DNA from 3 places in the Streptomyces sp. NPDC005004 genome. Region 3 is predicted to be linked to each of the others. Evidence: riboswitches for the same ligand, from Rfam matches in the RefSeq annotation. Region 3 holds a riboswitch; each other region holds the start of a gene.
What was found. Region 3 has a riboswitch for cyclic di-AMP ahead of ACWEEU_RS23845 (transglycosylase SLT domain-containing protein). Riboswitches for the same ligand answer to the same signal wherever they lie in the genome.
Positions count from the first base shown of each region.

Region 1: another riboswitch for cyclic di-AMP. It lies ahead of ACWEEU_RS19230 (M23 family metallopeptidase); the one in region 3 lies ahead of ACWEEU_RS23845 (transglycosylase SLT domain-containing protein).
Region 2: another riboswitch for cyclic di-AMP. It lies ahead of ACWEEU_RS00390 (transglycosylase family protein); the one in region 3 lies ahead of ACWEEU_RS23845 (transglycosylase SLT domain-containing protein).

Region 1 covers NZ_JBSGAH010000012.1:148,474-151,740, forward strand. Annotated here, with positions in the region: gene ACWEEU_RS19225 (GntR family transcriptional regulator) at 80-739, opposite strand; gene ACWEEU_RS19230 (M23 family metallopeptidase) at 1,002-1,745, opposite strand; cyclic di-AMP (ydaO/yuaA leader) riboswitch at 1,758-1,917, opposite strand; gene ACWEEU_RS19235 (M16 family metallopeptidase) at 2,141-3,267, opposite strand, start outside.
Region 2 covers NZ_JBSGAH010000001.1:83,925-87,191, reverse strand. Annotated here, with positions in the region: gene ACWEEU_RS00400 (cytochrome P450 family protein) at 1-22, shown strand, start outside; gene ACWEEU_RS00395 (transglycosylase family protein) at 229-1,257, shown strand; cyclic di-AMP (ydaO/yuaA leader) riboswitch at 1,450-1,623, shown strand; gene ACWEEU_RS00390 (transglycosylase family protein) at 1,628-2,332, shown strand; gene eno (phosphopyruvate hydratase) at 2,717-3,267, shown strand, end outside.
Region 3 covers NZ_JBSGAH010000018.1:3,883-7,149, forward strand. Annotated here, with positions in the region: gene ACWEEU_RS23840 (polyprenyl synthetase family protein) at 1-594, opposite strand, end outside; cyclic di-AMP (ydaO/yuaA leader) riboswitch at 1,209-1,408, shown strand; gene ACWEEU_RS23845 (transglycosylase SLT domain-containing protein) at 1,411-1,899, shown strand; gene ACWEEU_RS23850 (HAD family hydrolase) at 1,956-2,819, opposite strand; gene ACWEEU_RS23855 (FAD-dependent oxidoreductase) at 3,253-3,267, opposite strand, start outside.

The sequences.
Region 1 (3,267 bases), on a different contig from region 3:
GAATTCATGGAACACAGAGAAAAAGGGCAGCAGGAAACGCCGCCACCGAAATAGCTGTTCTTTGTATACAGCGGCCGTGTTAATTCCGCTGACCCGCTGTGTTTACAACATGTTGCGGCTGCCGCAGCCGGTGCGCGAACGCCGCGCGCTCGGCGTGCAGCGCCGTGAGCGACCGCGCGCGGTCGCCGTCCCCGCGCGCCACCGCGTCCACGATCGCGCCGTGCTCGGCCCAGGACTCGACCGGGTTCGCGGGGACCTCCACCGTGTACATCCAGGCGATCTTGTGCCGCACCTGGGTGAGCATCGCGGTCAGCGACTGACTGCCCGCGGCCTGCCCGAGCGTCTCGTGGAACCAGCCGCCCAGCGCCCGCAGGTCCTCGCTGTTCCCGCGCCTGGCCCGCTCCTGCCCGAGCCTGACCAGGCCCCGCAGCACCTTGAGGTGGGCCTCGGTGCGCCGTTGCGCGGCCCGGGCGGCACCCAGCGGTTCGAGGAGGCGGCGCATCTCCAGCAGATCGGCGGCCTCCCGCTCGGTCGGCTCGGCCACGCACGCGCCGGCGTGCCGCCGGGTCACCACGAAGCCCTCCGCCTCCAGCGTGCGCAGCGCCTCGCGGACGGGGACGCGCGAGACGCCGTAGCGGCGGGCGAGGACCTCCTCGGTCAGGCGGCTGCCGCGCTCGTGGACCCCGGCGACGATGTCGTCCCGGATCGCCGTGCACACCGAATGCGCCGGAATACGCATGAGCCACCTCCGCCTTAATCCCCGTGAAACGCCGACGATGGACGTCTGTTCCGTGACTCTATTGCAATGCGCGGGAATTTCCGACGGCGGGCCGGAATTCATGGCTCTTTTTTGGACAGCGGAGCCGGGCGACGAACGAACGACGCGGCGGGAAACGGCGTGGAAAGGGCGGGAGCCCCGGCGGCGGTGCGGACCGGGGCTCCCTGGGGTGCGGCGCGTGTACGGCGCCGGGCGTCACGTCGGCTTCGGACGCGGCTCGGCCTCAGACGTCCAGGCCGTGCTTGCGGAGGTAGCCGACCGGGTCGACGTCCGAGCCGTACTCGGGGCTCGTACGGGCTTCGAAGTGCAGGTGCGGTCCGGTCGCGTTGCCGGTCGCGCCGGACAGGCCGATCTGCTGCCCCGGGGTGACCTTCTGGCCCACCGTGACACCGAGGGACGACAGATGACCGTACTGGGTGTACATCCCGTCGGCCATGCGGATCACGACCTCGTTGCCGTACGCCCCGCCCCACCCCGCGGAGACGACGGTGCCCGCGCCGACCGCGTGGACCGGCGTCCCGCTCGCGGCGTGGAAGTCGATGCCGGTGTGGCTGCCGGAGGACCACAGGGAGCCGCCGGTCTTGTAGCCGGTGGAGACGTAGGAGTGGGCGATCGGCAGGACGAAGGCGTTGAGCCGCTCCCGCTCGGCGGCACGGGCCGCGCGGATCTCGGCCTGGCGTGCCTCCCTCAGACGCGCGGCGGCGGCCTGCTGGGCTGCCGTGCGCTCGGCGGCGGCCCGCTGCGCGGTCGCCTGGGCGTCGATCTCGGCGGCGAGGTCGTCGTTGACGCTGATGACCGGGGTGAGACCGGTCTGCTCGGCCACGTGATCGGCGGCGAGGGCCGGGGAGGCCGTGAGGGTGCCGACGACACCGGTGGTGGTGAGGGCCGCGACTCCGGCTGCCCGAGCGGTGGTACGCGTGACACGTCCGGGCCTGCGGTGCTTCCCGGTGGCGCACATGAACGCCATGTGGTGGCTGGTCCTTTCCTTCCCTCACGCCTACCGGGTTAGCTGACAGGTTCGGAGAGGAAGGTCTCCTACGGAACTCCCCCGCTCGCGCGTGGGCGTCCGATTCACCTCGGGAACATGGTTCCCCGGCTCCCCTGGCTCGCGCCATGCGGGGACTCGGCGTCGGCTGTCCGGTGCCGCGGGCGCGGCGCACTGCCTGACGGACAGCCCGGAAGAAGCTAATGGGGACGGCGGCCGATTCTCAAACCACTCAGGGTGTTTGTAGCGCACGACACAGGGCAGACGGGCAACCTCCGCATCAATCCGGACATTTGCCGACCCGCTCTCGCACGAAAGGGCCCTGACGGATCGTCGGCCGTCAGGGCCCCTGCGCGCGGGTGTGGACGCTCGTCCCGCTACTCCGCCGACACCACGGTGACCGGACCGATCCCGAGGGCCTCCACCGGCTCCTTGATCTGAGCGGCGTCACCGACGAGGACGGTCACCAGCCGGTCCGCAGGGAACGCGTTCACGACGGCCGCGGTGGCCTCCACGGTGCCGGTCGCGGCCAGGCGGCGGTACAGCTCGGCCTGGTAGTCGTCGGGCAGGTGCTGCTCGACCTGGTCGGCCAGCGTCCCGGCGACGGCGGCGGCCGTCTCGTACTTCAGCGGGGCGACCCCCACCAGGTTCTGCACGGCCACGTCCCGCTCGGCGTCGGTCAGGCCCTCCGCCGCGAGGGTGTTCAGCACGGTCCACAGGTCCGCGAGCGCGGGACCGGTGTTCGGCGTGTCCACCGAGCCGCTGATGGCGAGCATCGAGGCGCCCGTGCCGTCGGCGGAGGAGCGCAGCACCTGGCCGAAGGCGCGCACGCCGTAGGTGTAGCCCTTCTCCTCGCGCAGGACGCGGTCCAGGCGGGAGGTGAGGGTGCCGCCGAGGCAGTAGGTGCCGAGCACCTGCGCGGGCCACACCCGGTCGTGCCGGTCGGCGCCGGTGCGGCCGATGAGCAACTGGGTCTGGACGGCGCCGGGCCGGTCCACGATGACCACACGGCCGGTGTCGTCGGCCGTGACCGCCGGCACCGGGCGGGGGGTGCCCGGCGTGCCCGTCCAGGCACCGAGGGTCTCGGTGAGCAGCCCGTCCAGGTCGGTGTCGGTCAGGTCGCCCACGACGACCACGGTGGCCGTGGCCGGGCGCACATGGCGGTCGTAGAAGGCGCGCACGGCGGGCGCGTCGATCTTCTCGACGGTGTCCTCGGTGCCCTGGCGCGGACGGGACATGCGCGCGGAGGCCGGGAACAGCTCCTTGGACAGCTCCTTGGCGGCGCGGCGGGCCGGGTTGGCCAGCTCGTGCGGGATCTCGTCCAGGCGGTTGCGGACCAGGCGCTCCACCTCGCTCTCGGCGAAGGCCGGGTCGCGCAGGGCGTCCGCGAGCAGGCCGAGCCCCTTGGGCAGCCGGGAGGCCGGGACCTCCAGGCTGAGCCGGACGCCGGGGTGGTCGGCGTGCGCGTCGAGCGTGGCGCCCGCGCGCTCCAGCTCGGCGGCGA
Region 2 (3,267 bases), on a different contig from region 3:
GGCGAGCACGGCGCACGAGTGAGCGGACCCGCGGCGCGGACCACCAGCCTTACCCACCGAACACGCACCGCCAAACAGGAACATGACGGACACTCAACGATGTGATCTTCACGTGATCTGTGCGGCATGAACTTGTGACAAGCGATCGTCTGCCTATACGTTCACCCATCAGTGTGGCGCCGAGCACCACTCGCCACGCCGTACTGCTGTCGTACGAAAGGCCCCCGTATGCTCTCCGGGAACGGTCGTCACCGTCGCCCCCGCCAGGCTCCGGCGCTCCTCGTCGCGGCCGGTGTGACCACCTCCGCCATCGCGATCCCGCTCCTCGGCGCCGCCAGCGCCCACGCGGCCGACGGCACCACCTGGGACAAGGTGGCCGAGTGCGAAAGCGGCGGCTCATGGAGCGCCAACACGGGCAACGGCTACTACGGCGGTCTCCAGATCTCGCAGGACGACTGGGACAAGTACGGCGGCGACCAGTACGCGGCCACCGCCGACCAGGCCAGCCGCTCCCAGCAGATCTCCGTCGCCGAGAAGATCCTCGCCGAGCAGGGCACCACCCACTGGGCGACCTGCGCCCTGACGGCCGGTCTCACCTCCGACTCCGCCTCGGTGGACGTCGACACGGGCGTCGCGGACACCGCCTCCCCGAGCACCGGTTCCTCCGACGGCAAGGACGGCGCCTCGCCGTCCGCGTCGGATTCCGCCGGTAAGTCCGGCTCGTCCGAGTCGGGCAAGCCGTCCGACTCGTCCTCCGCGTCGGCCTCGTCCGACTCCTCCGCCGACGCCTTGGCCAAGCCGTCGCACGGCAAGGACAAGGACGCCGACGCCAAGGACTCCGGCAAGGGCAAGGACGCCAAGTCCGGCGCCGCCGCCTCGAAGGGCGACGCGGGCACCTCCGGCGACTACTCCACCCCGGCCTCCGAGGAGTCGGACGACGCCTGGCAGGACGGCGGCTCCTGGAGCCTGGTCGACACCGGCGCGCTCTCCGGTGGCGGCCGCCACCGCGGCGGCAGCGCGGACGAAAGCGTGACAAGCGGTCAGGAGACGGACAACACCGGGCGTCACGCACTGCCCTCCCCGAGCACATACACCATCCACGAGGGCGACACGCTGGAGTCCATCGCCGACTCCCTTGACGTCGACGGCGGCTGGCAGGCGCTCTACTCCGCGAACAAGAAGGCCATCGGTGGCGACCCGGACGCGCTTGTCCTTGGTCGGACGCTCGAGGTGCCCGGCGGGACGGACGGCAAGTAGCCCGAATCGGCACGGGATTGACGTCCCTCTTCTAGGTGTATGTCCTATTTGGCGAAAGTGTGGGATGAGTCTCAAGGGCCCTGATCGTCTTTGAAATTCCCCTGTGTCCGTGTCTACGGTCGGTCCGCTCGTCACCACGAGCCCCGATGACCGGTACGCCGAATCCTGCCAGCGGTCATCCGGGAACAGTCGACGCGTCAAGCGCCGCCGGCAGGAGCGGGGGAACCAAGGTAAGTGCCCCGACCGGTGATTGACGCCGGGACGGGCTTGGGGTGAAGCCACCCCCTCCACGACGGGGAGGGTGGCCGGGCAACTCAACCGGCCCGAACCCGACAGCTCACCTCGCAGGCGTCGGTGAGGGGATCGATCCATGCTGTTTTCCAGCAAGGGCACGCACCGTCGCCCGGCCAAGGCCGTCCGCACCCTCGCGCTCGCCGGTGTCACCGGCGCCGCGATCGCCGGTCCGCTGATGGCGGCCGGCAACGCCTCCGCCGCCACCGCCTCCGAGTGGGACACCGTCGCCCAGTGCGAGTCCGGCGGCAACTGGTCCATCAACACCGGCAACGGCTACTACGGCGGCCTGCAGTTCTCCGCCTCCACGTGGGCCGCGTACGGCGGCACGCAGTACGCCGCCACCGCCGACAAGGCCACCAAGGACCAGCAGATCACCATCGCCGAGAAGGTGCTCGCCGCCCAGGGCAAGGGCGCCTGGCCGGTCTGCGGCACGGGGCTGTCCAGCACGCCGTACAGCTCCGCCGCCGCGAGCACCCCGTCCACCGCGGCGAAGACCACCACGGACACCGCCAAGGCCACGACGGACGCCGCCGCGCGCACCACCGCCCCTCAGGCCGCCTCGCGCTCCGCGAAGCGTCCCGCCGCGACCGTCACCACCCCGACCGGCCAGAAGGTCAAGAAGGGCGACGGCGAGTACAAGGTCGTCAAGGGCGACACGCTCAGCACCATCGCCACCGAGCACCACGTCAAGGGCGGCTGGAAGAAGCTGTTCGACCTCAACAAGGACATCGTCCGGAAGGCCGACCTCATCTACCCCGGCCAGATGCTGCACCTGAAGTAGCGGTCCCGCGCCGCCCGCGAGCGGCGCCCCTTCGCACCCGCTCACCGCACCGCCGCCCCACGCACGGCGGCGGTGAGCCCTCCCCCCACCAGGCCCCGCACCGGCGCGTGTTCCCCCGTACGCGCCGGAGCGGGGCTTCGCGCCCCCTGGGCCGTCCCGAGGGGCCCCTGCCCTGGCGCCGCGGCCCGGCCCCGCGGCACCCCGCTGGCCAGACCCCCCGACACCCCTTTGTTCCGGGCGTGAACAATGAGTACGGTCTCCCTGTCCACGGGACGGTCGGTCGACGGCCGACACCCCGGGGACGGTTAGGCTCTAGTCGCAAGGCCGTGCCGTACGGCACACCGCCCCGCACATCTCAGCGTCACATCCAAGAAGGAGATGCTCGTGCCGTCCATCGACGTCGTCGTAGCCCGGGAAATCCTGGACTCCCGAGGCAACCCCACGGTCGAGGTCGAGGTCGGCCTCGACGACGGCAGCACGGGTCGTGCCGCCGTTCCGTCCGGTGCCTCCACCGGTGCCTTCGAGGCCATCGAGCTCCGTGACGGCGACCCCAACCGCTACCAGGGCAAGGGCGTCGAGAAGGCCGTCCTCGCCGTCATCGAGCAGATCGGCCCGGAGCTGGTCGGCTACGACGCCACCGAGCAGCGCCTGATCGACCAGGCCATGTTCGACCTGGACGCCACCGACAACAAGGGCTCGCTCGGCGCCAACGCCATCCTCGGCGTCTCCCTCGCCGTCGCGCACGCCGCCGCCGAGGCCAGCGACCTGCCGCTCTTCCGCTACCTGGGCGGCCCCAACGCGCACCTGCTGCCGGTGCCGATGATGAACATCCTGAACGGCGGCTCGCACGCCGACTCCAACGTGGACATCCAGGAGTTCATGATCGCGCCGATCGGTGCGGAGTCCTTCTCCGAGGCCGTCCGCTGGGGCGCCGA
Region 3 (3,267 bases):
GTCCGCGCCGGACATCATCGCGCCGAACCGGCACGAGACGGCGACGAGGGAGCCCGTCTTGCCGGAGAGCACGTCCAGATAGTGCTCGACCGGGTCGCGGCCGTCCATGGGACCCGCGGTCTCCATTATCTGACCGGTGACCAGCCGCTCGAACGCGAGGGCCTGGACGCGGACGGCCTCGGGGCCGAGGTCGGCCAGTATCTGCGTGGCGCGGGCGAAGAGGAAGTCTCCGGTGAGGACCGCGACCGAGTTGCCCCAGCGGGTGTTGGCGCTGTCGACGCCGCGGCGCACGGCGGCCTCGTCCATCACGTCGTCGTGGTAGAGCGTGGCCAGGTGGGTCAGCTCCACGACGACGGCGGAGGGCACGATGCCCGGGGCGTACTTGTCGCCGAACTGGGCGGAGAGGAGCACGAGCAGGGGACGGAACCGCTTGCCGCCGGCCCGCACGAGGTGCTGCGCGGCTCCGGTGATGAAGGGGACCTCGCTCTTGGTGGCCTCTAGCAGGCCCTCCTCGACAGCCGTCAATCCGGCCTGGACATCGGCTTCCAGTGCCTGGTCCCGCACGCTCAGCCCGAACGGCTCGCCGACGGTCACGAGGGGTCTCCTGTCTGCTGGTGTCTGCTGGCGACTACACGGTTTGTCGATAGGTCGCTGCCATCACTCGGATCAGCGTATCCGGTCGCGTTTCCATCACCGTTATCACCCACCGGCCCAGCACGGGAGGTATCGGCTCACAACGGTCTACTTCTTCTTTGGCGGACATGGACGGACATTCATTGACTTAACAGGACGATGTGCCTGCTGCCGGAGCTCGGCGCGCCGGGCGGACACCCGTCCGACCCCCATGCGGAGGGGGCCGTCTCTCCAACGAACGGGACCACCCCAGAGGTTCCGCATCCGACCGGACCAACACTCCCTAATGCCCACAGATGGATTAAATCTACCTAATCGCTTATGTCTGACTTTGCGTATTTTGCGGCTCAGTGAGTTGGGTCACCAGACCCCCTGTGGCGACCGACAGGTCCCAAGTACCCCGTTCGCCTTGCTTCATGGGCCAGTTGAGGCTTGACGAGCACAAAGGATCAAGTACCCCATTCGGGACAAGTCAAGATCAACCATGGCTTTATGTGAATCCGGCACTTGTTCCCGACATGTGCTCTCACATACGTTCCGGCCAGTCGGGCGACGCCGAATCCTGCCGGGCCCGACACACCCACTCGACGAACTCATTTCGTACGGCAGGAGCGGGGGAACCAGGTAGGCCGCCGGGACGGGTCGACGCGCGTCGACCCCGCACCGGCTAGGGGTGAAGCCGCGACTTCGTGTCCCACGGACACGGATGTGAGCGGCCGGGCACCTCCCCGCCCGAACCCGACAGCTCACCTCGCAGGCGCCGGAGAGGAACGTGTCATGCCTGCTGCCGCTCAGCCACGCCGTGCCCGCGCAAAGCGCATCGTCCGTACGCTCGCCGTCACCGGTACCGGTGCCGCCGTGCTCGCCCTTCCGTTCATCGGCGCCACCAGCGCCTCCGCCGCCCCCGCCGCCGCGCCGGCCGCCGTGACCACCTCGGCCGGTCACGCGAACAACCTCGACGGCTGGATCCGCGAGTCCCTCGCGATCATGAGCCAGAAGGGCATCCCGGGCACCTACGACGGCATCTACCGCAACGTGATGCGCGAGTCCTCGGGCAACCCCCGCGCCATCAACGACTGGGACATCAACGCCGTCAACGGCACCCCGTCCAAGGGCCTGCTCCAGGTCATCGACCCGACCTTCACCGCGTACCACGTGGCGGGCACCTCCCTCGACCCGTACGACCCGGTCGCGAACATCACGGCCGCGTGCAACTACGCCTGGCACCGCTACGGCTCCATCGACAACGTCAACAGCGCGTACTAGGCCGTAAGGCGCTCTCGAAGGACGTTCTCGGGGCGGGGCGCCCGTAGGTGAATCACCTACGGGCGCCCCGCCCCTTTCTCCTGTCTCTCCCGCTTCTCCCGTCCTGCGGGCCGGAGCCCGTACACCCTCTCCAGGACGACCGCGATGCCGTCGTCCTCGTTGGAGAGGGTGATCTCGTCCGCGACCGCGCGCAGTTCACGGTGGGCGTTGGCCATGGCCACGCCGTGGGCGGCCCACTGGAACATGGGGATGTCGTTCGGCATGTCGCCGAAGGCGATGGTGTCGGCGCGACCGAGGCCCAGGTGCTCGGCGGCCAGGGCGAGTCCGGTGGCCTTGGTGATGCCGCAGGGCTGGAGCTCGACGGTGCCGGGTCCGGACATGGTGACCGTGGCCAGCGAGCCCACGACCGAGCGGGCGGTCTCGGTGAGTTCGTCGTCGGACAGGCCAGGGTGGCGCAGCAGCACCTTGCTGATGGGTGCGCGCCAGAGGTCCTCGCGCCGGTCCACCCGTACGGCGGGCAGCGTGGGGTGGGGCATCAGATAGCCCGGCTCGATCAGCGTGAGTCCGTCCACGCCGTCCTGGTCGACGGCGGCGTACACCTGGCCGACCTCCGCCTCGATCTTCCCGAGCGCGGTCTCGGCCAGCTCCCGGTCCAGCCGCACGGACCACAGCATCCGCCCGGCCCCCGCGTCGTACACCTGCGCCCCCTGCCCGCACACCGCGAGCCCCGTCGACCCCAGCGACGCCAGCAGCGCCCGCACCCTCGGCACCGGTCGCCCGGTCACCACCAGATGCCGCGCCCCTTGTCTCCCGGCCCCCTCGAGAGCGGCCCGCGACCGCGCCGAAACGGTGTCGTCACCGCGCAACAGCGTCCCGTCCAGGTCGGTGGCGATGAGTGCGGGAAGGGGAGGTGCGGCCATGATCAGAGAATACGGACGGCGATGGCCTCCGACTCAGCTTCGGGGTGGGGGAGTTGCGCGCGCAGGGGGCGGTGGTCGCGCGGGTTGCCCCGGGGCGCGGGCCGCTGCCCCCCGGCCGGGACATCCCCGACCACAGCGCTGCCGGGGCACGACCCGGCGCGGCGAGCGACATGGTCGGGCCCAGGATCCCGGGCACTGCCCGGGGTGCAGCCGGTGACCCCCGGTGACACAGCCCGGTGCGGCCGGCGGCTCCCCAGGATGGGGTCCGCTGTGGACAGGGCGCGGCGCGGCCCAGGAGCGGCCCGGCACGGCCGAGACGCGCCTCAGGGACGGCCCCGGCGCGGCCGGGGACGGCCCGGGGCGGCGTCCATGGGCCGCCCGGTGCGGCCAAGGCGCGCTCCGGGAAGCGGCGAGGCTCGTGGCCCCGCGGCGCCTACCCGTGTGCCGA